Regions from separate parts of the Geobacillus sp. Sah69 genome, predicted to be linked through region 1. Evidence: riboswitches for the same ligand, from Rfam matches in the RefSeq annotation. Region 1 holds a riboswitch; each other region holds the start of a gene.

The links. Region 1 has a riboswitch for S-adenosylmethionine ahead of AP057_RS11650 (bifunctional homocysteine S-methyltransferase/methylenetetrahydrofolate reductase). Riboswitches for the same ligand answer to the same signal wherever they lie in the genome.
Region 2: another riboswitch for S-adenosylmethionine. It lies ahead of AP057_RS12665 (methionine ABC transporter ATP-binding protein); the one in region 1 lies ahead of AP057_RS11650 (bifunctional homocysteine S-methyltransferase/methylenetetrahydrofolate reductase).
Region 3: another riboswitch for S-adenosylmethionine. It lies ahead of AP057_RS13420 (methionine biosynthesis PLP-dependent protein); the one in region 1 lies ahead of AP057_RS11650 (bifunctional homocysteine S-methyltransferase/methylenetetrahydrofolate reductase).

What each region holds. Positions count from the first base shown of each region.
Region 1 covers NZ_LLKS01000048.1:27,066-32,039, reverse strand. The annotation lists gene metH (methionine synthase) at 1-1,940, opposite strand, end outside; gene AP057_RS11650 (bifunctional homocysteine S-methyltransferase/methylenetetrahydrofolate reductase) at 1,933-3,780, opposite strand; SAM riboswitch class I at 3,850-3,951, opposite strand; gene AP057_RS11645 (zinc-ribbon domain-containing protein) at 4,043-4,465, opposite strand; gene AP057_RS11640 (IS66-like element ISBst12 family transposase) at 4,634-4,974, shown strand, end outside.
Region 2 covers NZ_LLKS01000054.1:12,508-17,481, forward strand. The annotation lists gene AP057_RS12660 (ISLre2-like element ISGsp3 family transposase) at 120-1,487, shown strand; SAM riboswitch class I at 1,720-1,829, shown strand; gene AP057_RS12665 (methionine ABC transporter ATP-binding protein) at 1,918-2,946, shown strand; gene AP057_RS12670 (methionine ABC transporter permease) at 2,936-3,604, shown strand; gene AP057_RS12675 (MetQ/NlpA family ABC transporter substrate-binding protein) at 3,620-4,471, shown strand; gene AP057_RS12680 (hypothetical protein) at 4,576-4,761, opposite strand; partial or broken gene AP057_RS12685 (carboxymuconolactone decarboxylase family protein) at 4,833-4,974, shown strand, end outside.
Region 3 covers NZ_LLKS01000057.1:3,063-8,036, reverse strand. The annotation lists gene AP057_RS13440 (stage VI sporulation protein F) at 1-163, shown strand, start outside; gene AP057_RS13435 (GNAT family N-acetyltransferase) at 281-715, opposite strand; gene AP057_RS13430 (YjcG family protein) at 712-1,236, opposite strand; gene AP057_RS13425 (esterase family protein) at 1,275-2,003, opposite strand; SAM riboswitch class I at 2,196-2,306, shown strand; gene AP057_RS13420 (methionine biosynthesis PLP-dependent protein) at 2,506-3,609, shown strand; gene metC (cystathionine beta-lyase) at 3,613-4,791, shown strand.

The DNA.
Region 1 (4,974 bases):
TCCAAATCGGGAATGAGCCCGTCTTTCGACCCTTCAATGACGTAGCGGGCGAGCCGCTCTTCCAAGCTCAAGTTCTCCTCAGCCGGCTTGGCGGCGGTGATTTTGCTTCGGTAAAATTCGATAAAGGTGTTTAATGTTTCATCGCTCGTGTCAAACAAAAGCGCTTCGGCCATCCGCACTTCCTCTTCCGGAATCGAGGCGAACCGCTCAAGCTTCTCAGTGTTGACGATCGCATAATCGAGCCCAGCTTGCGTGCAATGGTACAAAAAGACGGAGTTGAGCACCTCGCGCCCGGCCGGCGGCAAGCCGAACGAGACGTTGCTGATGCCGAGCATCGTCAAGCACTCCGGCAGTTGCTCTTTAATGAGGCGAATGCCTTTGATCGTTTCGTTCGCCGCGCCGATGTATTGCTCATCACCGGTGCCGACCGGGAAGACGAGCGGATCGAAAATGATGTCGCGCGCCGGCACCCCGTAGCGGTTCACGAGCAAGTCATACGAACGCAAGGCAATTTCCAGCTTCCGTTCGGCGGTGACCGCCATTCCTTGTTCATCGATCGTGCCGACGACGACAGCGGCGCCGTATTTGTGCAAGAGAGGAACGACTTTCGCAAACCGCTCCTCGCCGTCTTCCAAGTTGATCGAATTGATGATCGCTTTCCCTTGCGAGTAGGTGAGGGCGCGCTTGATGACGCGCTCGTCGGTTGAATCGATGACAAGCGGCACTTTCACTTTTTTCACGACTTCGCGGACGAACTGCTCCATGTCATGGAGTTCGTCGCGGTCTGGGTCGGCGAGGCAAATGTCGATGACATGGGCGCCGTTTTTCACTTGTGCGCGGGCGATTTCCGCCGCTTCTTCGTATTTCCCTTCGGCGATGAGGCGCTTGAATTTGCGCGAGCCGATGACGTTTGTCCGCTCGCCGACAAAGAGCGGGCGCATCGTTTCCTCATAAATGAGCGCCTCGATGCCGGAGACGGCGTGGACGTCAAACGAAGACGGGATCGCCCGCGGCGGGATGCCGCGCACCGCTTCGGCGATGGCGCGAATATGGTCCGGCGTCGTGCCGCAACACCCGCCGACGATGTTGATCCATCCCTTTTCGGCAAAGCGGCGGATTTTCTCTGCCAACATCTCCGGCGTTTCATGGTAGCGGCCTTCCTCATCCGGCAGACCGGCGTTCGGGTAGCAGCTGACCGCCGTGTCAGCGAGCGAGGCGAGCGTGCGCAAATGGTCGGTCATAAACTCGGGGCCTGTCGCGCAGTTTAAGCCGACGGCGATCGGCTTCATATGGCGCACCGAGATGAAAAACGCATCGATCGCCTGCCCGGCGAGTGTCGTGCCCATCGGTTCGATCGTGCCGGAAATCATGAGCGGCACGCGGCGACCGACCGCCTCAAACGCCTTCGAAATGCCGAGAAAACCGGCTTTGACATTCAGCGTATCTTGGCACGTCTCGAGTAGGAGAAGGTCGACGCCTCCTAAGAGCAGTCCGCGCGCTTGTTCTTCGTAGGCGGCAACGAGTTCTTCAAACGTTGCGCCGCCTGTCACCGACAACGTTTTCGTCGTCGGCCCCATCGAACCGGCGACAAAGCGCGGCCAGTCCGGGGTGGAGAACGACTCAGCCGTTTGTTTGGCGAGTTTGGCCGCTTCGATGTTCAGCTCAAGCGCCAAATGACCGAGGCCATATTCGTCAAGCACAATGCGCGTCGCCCCGAACGTGTTCGTTTCAATGATATCAGCACCGGCTTCTAGGTACGCTTCGTGAATGCGGCGGATAACATGCGGGGCGGTGAGGGTCAAATATTCGTTGCACCCTTCATACGCCTCGCCGCCAAAGTCGGCGGCCGATAGGTTGGCGTTTTGGATCATCGTGCCCATGGCGCCATCGATGACAAGAATTTTTCTTTGCAGTTGCTGTTCTAAGGTGACGTTAGCCATGAACAACCTTCCTTTCTTTGGCGGCCGCTTCTTTTTCGTGAATGTAGCGGACGAGCTCGACCGTCATGTCGTAGCGCAAGAACGGCGTGATCAAATAAATGCCGTTAAACAAATCAAACGCCGCGTCAATGAGCGATTTGGCGATGGCAATTCCTTCGCGCGCCGCTTCTACTGGGTCGCCGCTGCAGGCGGCCATGCGGGCGCGAATCTCGTCCGACAGAGTGATCCCCGGCACTTCATGATGCAAAAAGTCGGCGTTGCGCGCGCTCACAAGCGGCATAATGCCGATGTAGATCGGCGTGGCGAGATGTTTCGTTGTTTCGTATATTTGCACGATTTTTTCTTCCGAGTAAACCGGCTGGGTCAAGAAATAGTGGGCGCCGCATTGAATTTTTTTCTCCATTCGCTCAACTGCTTTATCCAAATGGCGGACGTTCGGGTTGAACGCAGCGCCGATCGAGAAGTTCGTTTTTTGCCCAAGCGGTTTGCCCGAGTACGACAGCCCTTCGTTAAACTGGCGGATCAAGCGGATCAAATCGAACGATGATAAATCATACACCGACGTTGCTCCTGGGAAGTCGCCGATTTTCGACGGGTCGCCGGTAATGGCGAGCACGTCGGTGATGCCGAGCGTATGCAAGCCCATCAAATGCGACTGCAGGCCGATCAAATTGCGATCGCGGCATGTAATATGCACAAGCGGGCGGATGCCGAGCTGCTCCTTGATGATCGTGGCGACAGCGGCGTTGCTGATGCGCGGCGTGGCAAGTGAGTTGTCAGCTAACGTCAGCGCGTCGATGCCGGCGTCATGGAGCGCTTTCGCCCCAGCGAGAAACTTGTCAATGCCGAGTTGCTTCGGCGGATCGAGTTCGACAATGACCGAGCGGCGCGTGCGGGCGAGCTCGGGAAGCGGAGTCGGCGCGGGCCGATCGGCTTGCACCGATACAGATGCTGTGCGCCGCTTCACCGTTTTTTCCGTCACCGGCGTCCGGTCGGCGAGCGCCTTTGCCATTGCCTCAATATGTTTCGGCGTCGTGCCGCAGCACCCGCCGATCAAGCGCACCCCTTGATCGCGGAACGCTTTGGCCGCCTCTTCAAAATATTCCGCGTTCGTTTCATAGACAAGCCGGCCGTCGCGGTAATCCGGGAGGCTCGCGTTCGGATACGCCGACAAAAATGCGCGATTGGGCAGGGGCACTTCCTCAAGCGACTGAATCATATAGTGCGGACCAAGCCGGCAGTTGAGCCCGACAACATCGGCCCCGAGCGCCTCCAGGCGGCTAAGGGCGTCCGCGAGCGGCGTGCCGTCTTGCAAAACGCCGACTTCATGGAGCGACACATGGGCGATAATCGGCAAGTCCGTCTCTTTGCGCGCGATGGCAAGCACCGTCTCCAACTCTTCCAAATCGTAATACGTCTCCAGCAGCACACCATCAACCCCTTCGGCAAGCAGCACAAACAGCTGCTCGCGAAACGTCCGTTTCACTTCGTCAAGCGGTACGACGCTTTTGTTTAACGTGCGCAGCCCTCCGATCGTTCCGAGCACGTACGCCCCCCCATTGGCTGCTTGCTTCGCCAGTCTTACAGCGGCCCGATTGATCGCCGGCACCTCGTCTTGCAAGCCGTAGCGCGCGAGTTTCACATAGTTGGCGCCGTATGTATTCGTCTGAATGACATCGGCGCCCGCCGCGATATACGCTTCATGAATATGAATGATTTCGTCTGGATTCGATAGATTCAATTCTTCAAAACAACGGTCGACGCCATGCGAATATAACAGCGTCCCCATCGCTCCGTCGGCGATGAGAATGCGTTGTTTCAACTCATCGAGCAGCCCCACGTTTGATTCCCCCATTTCGTTGTAGTAAAAGAAAAAAGCCTTCTAAGAAGAAGACTTTTCGTTCGCTTCTTCTTATCTTCCAGGCTGTTGCCTGTCTGGATTTAGCACCTTGGCCGCGGCCAGGTTGCTGAGGGTTCACCGGGCCAGTCCCTCCCCCTCTCTTGATAAGAATGTCCGTATGCGGTTGTTTATTTCGTCTTGACTATTACTATATAATTTAATGTATTTTTTGAAATTATTCAATACGGTGAAGAAGGAAATTTCAAAAGTTAAAGAGATTCAGATAAAAAGAGCGGCTCGCGTCAAGGGCTCGCGCTTTCCCGCATCGGGGGCAAAACTGAAAATCACGCTGCACATGTTCTCCGCAGTATGGGCAATACTTGTTTGTTTTCTCTTCGCCTCCAAATCGGACGTTCAGTGGGTCGGGCTCTTTCTCGCTGACGACAATGTCCAATAAGGACATGCGTTGTTTTCCCGTCGCATTTTTGTAATGGTAAATTGCTTGAAATACACCGATGGCGATGACGACAAGGCCGAAAAACGGAAAAAAGCGGGCGGCGGGAAACGGCGAGTCCGCGGTGATGGAGAAGGTCATCACCATCCAAAAGATGCCGAACAACACAGCGGCGATGCTGCCGAACAGCCCTTGCATCGACGGGCCGCGGCCGGGTTTGATGCTTTTCAAGTGGATTCCTTCTCCATTCGTTTCATGTTGGTTGGGATTATTATACCATATGATGATGTAGGAAACATGGGATGACGGTAACTATTCAGCCACATCATAAAGTGAGCTGAATATTTTTTGCTTTTCCTGTCTATGATGTGAATATTGATAGACAAGGAGGTGAATCACATGTTGACGGTACAACAAGCTGTATTTACAGTTGAGGGCTTAATCGGCAAAGTYCAACAACAAAAACAGCTCATTCATCAACTCRTTCAAGAAAATGAACATTTGCGTCACGAAAACAAACAACTACGCAAAGAAAATGAACAACTGAAGTACCGTGTTCAAGAGCTGGAAGCACGCACGAAAAAAAACAGCTCCAATAGCCATTTGCCCCCATCTTCTGACCGTTTTGAGAAAAAGCGTTCCTCCCGCGAGCCGTCTGGCAAAAAGCCTGGTGGGCAAGAGGGACATGAGGGGAAGACGCTCCGTCAAGTGGAACATCCACATCATCGTGTCGTCCACCG
Region 2 (4,974 bases), on a different contig from region 1:
ACGCTCGTCGGGGCCACCAAGCGAAGCGCGGTAGAAAAAAGCAAATGTCATGCAAAAAGGACTCTCTCCCTGCTATGATGGTGATGACCAACATCCATAAAACAGGAGGGAGAGAGTCCATGAAACATCTTACCACAGAATGGCCTTTATTAAAAGAGCTGGAGGAACAATTAGTCAGAACTCTTCAAAAGGTGTTCGCTGTCTTGTTGGCGGCCCTTTTGGAGGAGATTGATCAACAACTGGCGGAAGCGCGGGACAAGCGCCGGTATCAGCTGAAAGACAAACGGCCGACCACGATCCAAACGCTGTTTGGAGAAGTGACGTTTCGACGGAACTACTACTATGATCGGCAGGCGGGGGCGTATACCTTCTTGCTGGATGCCGAACTGGGCTTTGATGGAGCGCAGTCGATCAGCCCTTGCCTCGAGGAAACGGCGGTCGAGTTGGCCGTAGAGTGCTCTTCCTACCGCAAAGCGGCCCGTACGTTGGAGTCGATCGTGGGGTATGCGGTCCTAAGCCACGAGGCGATTCGCCAACTGGTGCTGGAGGCCCCTGTCTCGCTGCACCACCCTGTTTCCCAACGGCACGGCCGYGTGCTGTTTGTGGAGGCGGATGGYCTGTTRATTTCCCGCCAGGGGAAAGGGAAACGGGCGAAAGAAGAGAAAATCCTGGCGGTTCACGAYGGATGGAAACGAAACGGTTCGCAGCTCGAGCTCGTGAACCGGCGCCACTACCTCCATGAAGGGGAGGGAGACGTGTGGGAACGGTTCGAAGAGTGGCTGATGAACGAATATGCCTATGARCCGTGCCGGGACCTMTTGATCATCAACGGCGACGCGGCGTCGTGGATCACGGCCTGCCGGGAGTATTTTGGYAAGCGYGCSTGCTTTCAGCTGGATCGATTTCATGTGGCGCGGGAGCTGCGTCAGTGTCTGTCCGGCCATCCGCGTTGGCGGGAGGTGCGGAAGAAGCTGGCGAAACAAGACGAAGAGGGYCTTCTSGTGGAGCTGAACAGCGCGGTCGGCACGTTGGAGGACGAAGCGAAAGAGAAGCAGATGGCTGCCATGATCCGRCGGATCGAGTCGATGCCGGGATGCATCCGGGACTATCGGGAGTGGCTGTCGGAGCAAGGGGTGGAGACGACCGGCATGCGTCCGATGGGCCACGCCGAGAGCGTGATGAGCCGGTTTGCGCATCGGGTGAAATCCCGCCGCAGCTGGAAAGACCAAGGGCTTCGGGCGTTTCTGAGGGCGATGGCGGCCCGAATCGACGGGATTTGGCGGAGAAATGGGCAGTTGGTGGAGGAAGAAGAGACCCGAACGGCGGCCTCGGCCTCAACAAAGTCCAAGCGGATCGAACAGGCCAAACGGAAGGCCGGACGGTTATGGGCAGATGTGGTGCGTCAGAATCTACCGTGTCTGCAGCGGTCATCCGGGACGCCGATCCATCAAGCGTTGTCGGCGCTCCGGGATGGTGGTTGGGTGTAAAAAAATGGAATATCGTATCATCGCCTCAAGATGAGGGATGAGAGTCCGAAAGCGCTTACGATATGAATTCCTGAAAATGGTTCGCTAACTAGTGATTGACAACACCCGTAGTGAACCGAAAAAATGTTCTCCACAAAGTCTTGACTGACTCTTGGGTGAAATTTTTATTGACAATGTTCGACACAAGGTGATACAATCACAGTTGTAGTCAATCGAATAGGCGATTGTTGCGCTCTTATCAAGAGAGGTGGAGGGATGTGCCCAATGAAGCCCGGCAACCGTCAGCGCGTGCGCTGAAAAGGTGCCAATTCACACAAAGCGGCCTGCTTTGAGAGATAAGAGACGGAATGGTGCACAATACCTTTCTGTTCTCTGCGGGCAGAAAGGTTTTCTTTTTGCGCTCCGCCGCCTTGGGGAGGAAGGTGAAACGATGATTACACTCGAACATGTGACAAAGATCTATCAAGCGGCTAACGGCTCGGTCACGGCCGTCGACAATGTGTCGCTTGAGATTCGCGAAGGGGAAATTTTCGGCATTATCGGCTACAGCGGCGCGGGGAAAAGTACGCTCATCCGCTTGCTCAATGGGCTCGAGAAGCCGACGGGCGGCCGGGTGGTCGTCGCCGGCCGCGACATGGGGCGCATCAAAGGGCGGGAGCTGCGCAAGGCGCGTCAAGAGATCGGGATGATTTTCCAACATTTCAACTTGCTTTGGTCGCGCACAGTGCGGGAAAACATTGCGTTTCCGCTCGAGATTGCGGGTGTTCCGAAAGCGGAGCGGCAAAAACGGGTCGATGAATTGATCGAGCTCGTCGGGCTCACGGGGCGGGAAGAGGCGTATCCGTCGCAGTTGAGCGGCGGGCAAAAGCAGCGTGTCGGCATTGCCCGGGCGCTCGCCAACAACCCGAAAGTGCTGCTTTGCGACGAGGCGACATCGGCGTTGGACCCGCAGACGACCGATGCGATTTTGGACTTGCTCGTTGACATCAACAAGCGGCTCGGGCTGACGATCGTGCTGATCACCCATGAAATGCACGTCATCCGCAAAATTTGCGACCGCGTCGCCGTGATGGAAAACGGCAAAATCGTTGAGCAAGGCGACGTGTTGCACGTGTTCCGCAACCCGCAGCAGCCGATCACGAAGCGGTTCGTCAAGCAGCTCGTCGAGCCGGAGGAGACGGAAGAGGCGATTTCCCATTTGTTTGGCCAATACCCGAACGGGCTGATCGCGCAGCTGACGTTTGTCGGCGCGGCGGCCGGCCAGCCGCTCATCAGCCAGGTCGTGCGGCAATTTGCCGTCGATATGAATATTTTGCAAGGGAAAATTTCGCAAACCCATCAAGGCGCTTATGGGGTGCTGTTTGTGCACATCAATGGGGCGGCGGATGAAATTGACCGGGCGCTTGACTACATTCAACGCCAGCAGGTGGCGGTGGAGGTGATTCACGATGCTCGCTAACCTCCTGCCGAACGTCCAATGGGAGACAATGTGGGCGGCGACGGTCGAGACGCTGTATATGACGGGAGTGGCGGTGGCGGCCACTTTCGTTCTCGGAATCGTTCTTGGCTTGCTTCTATTTTTGACAGCGAAGGGCAACCTATGGGAAAACCGGTTTGTCAATACCGTGATTGCGGCGTTTGTGAACATTTTCCGCTCCATTCCGTTTATTATTTTGATCATTTTGCTCATTCCGTTTACCACCTGGCTCGTCGGGACGATGCTTGGCGCCAATGCGGCGCTGCCGGCTTTGGTCATTGGGGCCGCGCCGTTTTACGCCCGCATGGTGGAGATTGCCCTTCGCGAAATTGATAAAGGCGTCATCGAAGCAGCCCAAGCGATGGGCGCCTCAACGTGGACGATCATTTGGAAAGTGCTGCTGCCGGAGTCATTGCCGGCGCTTGTCTCCGGCATTACGGTGACGGCGGTGTCGCTCGTCAGCTATACAGCGATGGCTGGAGCCATCGGCGCCGGCGGGCTTGGGAACTTGGCGTATTTGGAAGGGTTCCAGCGCAACCATAACGATGTGACATTTGTCGCAACCGTATTGGTGTTGGTCATTGTATTTATCATTCAGCTGATCGGTGACTTTGTCACTTCGAAAATCGATAAACGATAAAGGGGGAAACAACTGATGAAGAAATGGTTGGGTGTGTTGCTCGCCGCCATTCTCGTGCTCGCTTTGGCGGCATGCGGCGGCAACAATAACGACAGCGCGGAAGGCGGCAAAGACGGCAAATTGGTGAAGTTGAAAGTCGGTGCGTCGAACGTGCCGCATGCGGAAATTTTGGAAAAAGCGAAACCGATTTTGAAAGAAAAAGGCATCGACTTGGAGATCATTACGTTCCAAGATTACATCTTGCCGAACAAAGCGCTGGCTGAGAAGCAAATCGACGCCAACTATTTCCAACACATTCCGTATTTGGAATCGCAAAAGAAAGAGTACGGCTATGATTTCGTCAACGCCGGCGGCATTCATATCGAGCCGATCGGCTTATACTCGAAAAAATACAAAAGCATTGAAGAACTGCCGGACGGCGCGACGATCATCATGAGCAACTCGGTCGCCGACCATGGCCGCATTTTGTCGATGCTGCAAGAAAAGGGGCTCATTAAGCTGAAACCGGGCATCGATAAAACGAAAGCGACGGTCAACGACATCGTCGAAAACCCGAAACATTTGAAATTTAAAGCGGACGTCGATGCTGGACTTCTGCCGCAAATTTACAAAAACGGCGAAGGCGATGCGGTTTTGATCAACGCCAACTATGCGCTTGACGCCGGTTTGGACCCGGCGAAAGACCCGATCGCCGTGGAGTCGCCGAAAAACAATCCGTATGTGAACATTGTGGCGGTGCGCAAAGGCGATGAAAACCGAAAAGAAATCAAAACGCTTGTCGAAGTGCTGCAATCGAAAGAAATTCAAGATTTCATCAAAGAAAAATACCACGGCGCCGTCATTCCAGCGGCGACAAACAATCAATAACGGAAGCGAATCGCTTCCGTTATTTTTTGCACAAAAAAGAGCCGCCCGAAAGTTCAAAACCGTTTTGGATGGAGAGACGCCGCGGCCGGTCTGTTTCCCGCGCTTCATCGGTTGTTCAAACGCGCCAGTACGGCGGCGAGCATGACGATGATGACGCAGTTTTGCAGGGCGACCACTGTCGTTAAACTGAAGATGACGTCCCCGTGTTCACCGAGAATGCTGCCGATGATGATCCATGCCAGAAACGAAGCGAAAGCGGCGGTTAAGGCAAAGACAACCCAACGAATCAATGGTATTCTCCCCTTTCCTATGATGATGGAAGTGGAACAGAACCATTCGTTTTCATCATGACATTCCGTCGATGTTGGCGAAACGGTGGTGTTTCCACACCCTTTCAATACCATTCGTTTATGCATCGGTCGAATCCTCCCTTCACCGCTACAAAGAAGGGATAGGGGCGTTCACCCAAAAAACTTCCGAACGTAGCCGAGCGGTTTAACGCG
Region 3 (4,974 bases), on a different contig from region 1:
CAGCGATGAAAAAACGGTGCGCCAAGTGGTGAAGCGGGTGGCGCAAATTGCCAACCGGAAAGTGCCAAAAGAACTTGAGGACCAAATCGTCAAGGCGATCGTCCATAACGGCAAACAAATTGATTTGAACACGATCGCCAATATGTTGAACAACAAAAAGTAAGCAAAAGGGAGCTTGCGTGCGCACAGCTCCCTTTTGCTCTGCTTGGCTCAGGAGAGCGAAACGATGTTCGATGATCCCAAGCCTTGGATCAGTGTAGACGAGGCTGTTCTATGGCCATCATTCGAGCGATTTCACCATCGTGACATGTGGGATGCCGGCGTCCATAAAGACGCCGGAGACGGTCGTATAGCCGAGCTTTTGGTAAAACGGTTCTGCGTGCGTCTGGGCGTTCAGTTTCGCCGTTTTCGCCCCTTTTGTTTTCGCAAGCTGCTCCAACGCCTCCATCACCATCCGGCCGACGCCGCGGCCGCGGTAAGCCGGCAAAACGCAGATGCGCTCCGCTTTGCCAACCCCTTCATCGACCAGGCGAAACCGGCCGGCTGCGACTGCTTGTTCGCCATCGTATAGGACGAGATGGAACGATTCATGTTCAAATGCATCGATTTCTTCTTCTTCCGGCACGTTTTGCTCTTCGATGAATACAATCCGACGGACGCGCAACGCGTCTTCATACAACGCGCGGTCTTCCGTTGTTCCAATGGCGACGTTCATTCTCCCGTTTCCTTTCCTCCAACGATAAAGGTTTCATAGACAGTCCATGATCCGTTCTCGAGCTGGTAAAGAAGGTGGAACCGGTCGACCGTCTCTTCAAAATGGACGTTTTGCAGCCGCAGTTGGCTGTAGACGTCAGCGTATTCCGCATTCGGCAAATCGCGGCCAATTGTAATGTGCGGCACGAACACGAATTCCGGCTCCCCGGCAAACAAGCCGCTGTGCAGCTGCTCGTGCAACCGTTCCAGCACTTCGTTTGGCTCGACTTTCAAATAAATGATGTGGCTTGTCGGGTAAAACGAGCTGAATTTCGTCACTTTGATCGGAATTGGCTCCGTTTCCGCTGCGATGCGGCGCAGCTCTTTCGTCATTTCTTTGATTTGCTCCTCATCCGCCTCAAACGGGTATTTTAATGTAATGTGCGGCGGGATGAGGGCGTAATGGCTGTCGTACCGCTTCCGGTACGAGTTGGCGAAGTCTTGAATCCGCTTTGGCGGAAAAATGACAATGACGTACTTCATTCCGCTTTCCCTCCTTCAGATGGTTCGTTTGCCGTTATTTACAGCGACAAAATGGCCGATACCGCCCGGGGCACATCCGGCTGCCAATACGTCCATGCATGCCCGCCGGCAAATTCATGGTACGTGTAGGAAAACCGCTTTTCGATCAATAAGTCCCGTGCGGCCCGGTTCGGGGTGATAAAATCGCGTACATGGCCGTCCGTCGTTTTGACCGCCGTTTCTTCTGCGCCGATGGAATGGTAAAGGGAAAGAAGCGACGGGGCGCGGAACGCGCGGATGCGTTCGAGCACCGAGTCGTCAATGTAAGGAGACTGCATGGCGATTTTTCCAAATGTATGCGGATACAACAGACCGGCTAGAAGCGACACGGTTCCTCCCAGCGAATCGCCAATCAGCGCTCGTCCTTTGCCCATTTGATACGTCGGCAGCTCGCGATCCAAAAACGGCGCGAGCTCATGGGCCAAAAAGCGGATATAGGCTTCGTTTTTTCGACCGGCTGGGTGGTATTTCTCGTAGCGGTCGCTGACGTTCCGGTACGGGATGCCGACAACGATCGTTCGGTCGATCGTTCCTTCGTCCATGAGCGTCTCGATCACGCTTTTGATTTTTCCGTACATAAAATAATCCTTGCCGTCTTGCGCGATTAATAAAGAATATTTATGCAACGGAGAAAAATTGCTTGGCAAGTAGACAAGCAACCCGATTTCTTCTTGCAGCTCCCTGCTGTAAAGCGTATAATCGCGCATCGTTCCTGTTGCTGTCGCCATGATCATCCTCCATGAAAGCGCAAGTTCACTTGTTATTGTAACATATTTAGGCAAAAAGATGTTAACGAAGGGCTCGAATTTTTCGTGAACTTGCCGAACATTGGCGCCGGCAAAAAAATGACTTGCAAAAATGGCCGGAATGCGTTACATTTTTTAATAAATTAACAATTAACAAAATTAAATACGCAGCGGTTCTTATCAAGAGAAGCGGAGGGAACTGGCCCAATGAAGCTTCAGCAACCAGCCGCCCGACGGCCAGGTGCTAAATCCAGCGAATTGAGCATTCAATTCGGCAGATAAGAAGAAGCATGACCATGTTCGTATGGAAAAGTCTTCTTCTTAGAAGACTTTTTTTATTTACTCAAGCGGCCGCTCCCTCAACCGAGAGGCGTCGAGGATCAAGGCCCTCGGCTGCTGCTTGACCAACAGCGGCGCTTCGTTGGGCGTTAAGTGGTTGGCCGTTGATCCATGATGGAATTTTCAACAGAAGGAGAGAGATGAGGTGGAGAAACTAGAAACGTTGTTAGCGCAAATTGGCAACCGGAGCGAAACGGTGACGGGGACGGTCAACCCGCCAGTTTATTTTTCCACCGCCTACCGTCATGCCGGCATCGGGGAGTCGACCGGGTTTGACTATATCCGCACCGGCAACCCGACGCGCAAAATCGTCGAAGAAGCGATCGCGAGACTGGAAGGCGGCGACCAAGGCTATGCGTTCAGCTCCGGCATGGCCGCCATTCAGACAGTGCTCGCCTTGTTTGAGAGCGGAGACGAGTTTCTCGTATCGGCCGACCTTTACGGCGGGACGTACCGCCTGTTTGAGCGCGGCTGGCGCAAGTACGGTCTCGGCTTTCATTACGTCGATTTTGCCGATCTTGATGCTGTGGAAGAAAAAATCACGGAAAAAACGAAAGCCATCTTTTTGGAAACGCCGACGAACCCATTGATGCAGGAGGCGGATATTTCGGCGGTCGCCAAGCTCGCCAAACGGCATGGGCTTTTGTTGATTGTTGACAACACGTTTTATACACCGGTGATTCAACGCCCGATCGAACAAGGCGCCGATATTGTCATCCACAGCGCCACGAAATATTTAGGCGGCCATAACGACGTGTTGGCTGGCCTTGTCGTCGCCAAGGGCGAGGAGCTCTGTCAACGCCTGACCGAGTATCAGAACGCCATCGGCGCGGTGTTGTCGCCGTTTGATTCATGGCTGTTGATTCGCGGGATGAAAACGTTGGCGTTAAGGATGCGCCAGCATGAAGAAAATGCGAAGCGAGTGAGCGCCTTTTTGCGCGAACATGAAGATGTCACTGATGTGCTGTATCCAGGGAGAGGCGGGATGCTGTCGTTCCGGATTGCCGATGAAAAGTGGGTGAACGGGTTTTTAAAAAGCTTGCGCCTCATTACATTCGCGGAAAGCTTAGGCGGAGTCGAAAGCTTCATCACGTACCCGGCGACGCAGACGCACGCCGACATTCCGGAAGAAATCCGCATCCAAAACGGTATTTGCAACCGACTGCTCCGCTTCTCGGTCGGCATCGAGCATGCGGATGATTTAATCGCCGACTTGGCGCAAGCGTTCAAACACATGAAAGAGGTGTAAGCGATGGAACGGGAATGGTCGTTTTCAACGAAACTGCTCCATAATGAATGGAAAGTCGATCGCCACACGGGAGCGGTGAGCGTGTCGATCCAGCACGCCTCCACGTTCCATCAGTTCGATTTCGATTCATTCGGCAAATACGACTACAGCCGCTCCGGCAACCCGACGCGCGAGGCGCTCGAGGAAACGATCGCGGCGTTAGAAGGCGGAACGCGCGGGTTTGCGTTCGCTTCTGGCATGGCGGCCATTTCGACGGCGTTTTTGCTCTTGTCCCGAGGCGACCACGTCCTCGTGACCGAAGACGTCTACGGCGGCACGTACCGGATGATTACGGAGGTGCTCGGCCGCTTTGGCATTGAATATACGTTTGTCGATATGACCGATTTAAACGCAGTAGCGGAAAACATCCGGCCGAACACGAAAGTCATTTATATGGAAACGCCGTCCAATCCATTGTTAAAAGTGACCGACATTCGAGGCGTCGTCAAGCTGGCGAAGGCGCATGGCTGTTTGACATTCTTGGATAATACGTTCATGACGCCGGCGTTGCAGCGGCCGCTCGATCTTGGAGTCGATGTCGTCCTTCACAGCGCCACGAAATTTTTAGCCGGCCATAGCGACGTCGTCGCCGGGCTGGCGGTCGTGAAAGACGAGGAATTGGGAAAAGAATTGTACAAACTGCAAAACGCGTTTGGCGCCGTCCTTGGCGTCCAAGATGCGTGGCTTGTGCTGCGGGGATTAAAAACGCTCCACGTTCGGCTGAAGCAGTCGTCTGAATCAGCGGCCGCCATCGCCAAGTATTTGGCTTGTCATCCAAAGGTCGAAGAAGTGTATTATCCGGGGCTGGAGAACCACCCAGGCCATGACATCCAGCGCCATCAGGCGGCCGGGTTTGGCGCTGTGCTGTCGTTCCGTTTAGCCGATGAAGAAGCGGCTCGGACGTTCGTCCGAAACGTCCGCTTGCCGGTGTTTGCTGTCAGCCTTGGGGCGGTCGAGTCAATTTTATCGCACCCAGCGAAAATGTCGCATGCGGCGATGCCAAAAGACGAGCGACTCCGCCGCGGCATTACCGCCGGCTTGCTGCGGCTGAGCGTCGGACTGGAGGATGTCAACGATTTGATCGCCGATTTTGAGCAGGCGTTGTCGTTTGTTCAGGAGCGGCCGTCAGTTTCAACGCCATAGCCATCAGCCCGCCAAGCCTTCACAGCTTGGCGGGCGGGTCAAGATGCCGCTGAGGTTGACAACAGCCGCTCCTCTTTTAACTTCCCTCCGAAAGAAGTCTCCTACTTCTAAACGTGAAGGTGCGCCAGCACCAGTGAAAGTGGGAGATGAATGTCGGTTGGCGTTAGCCAACGAATAGGATAG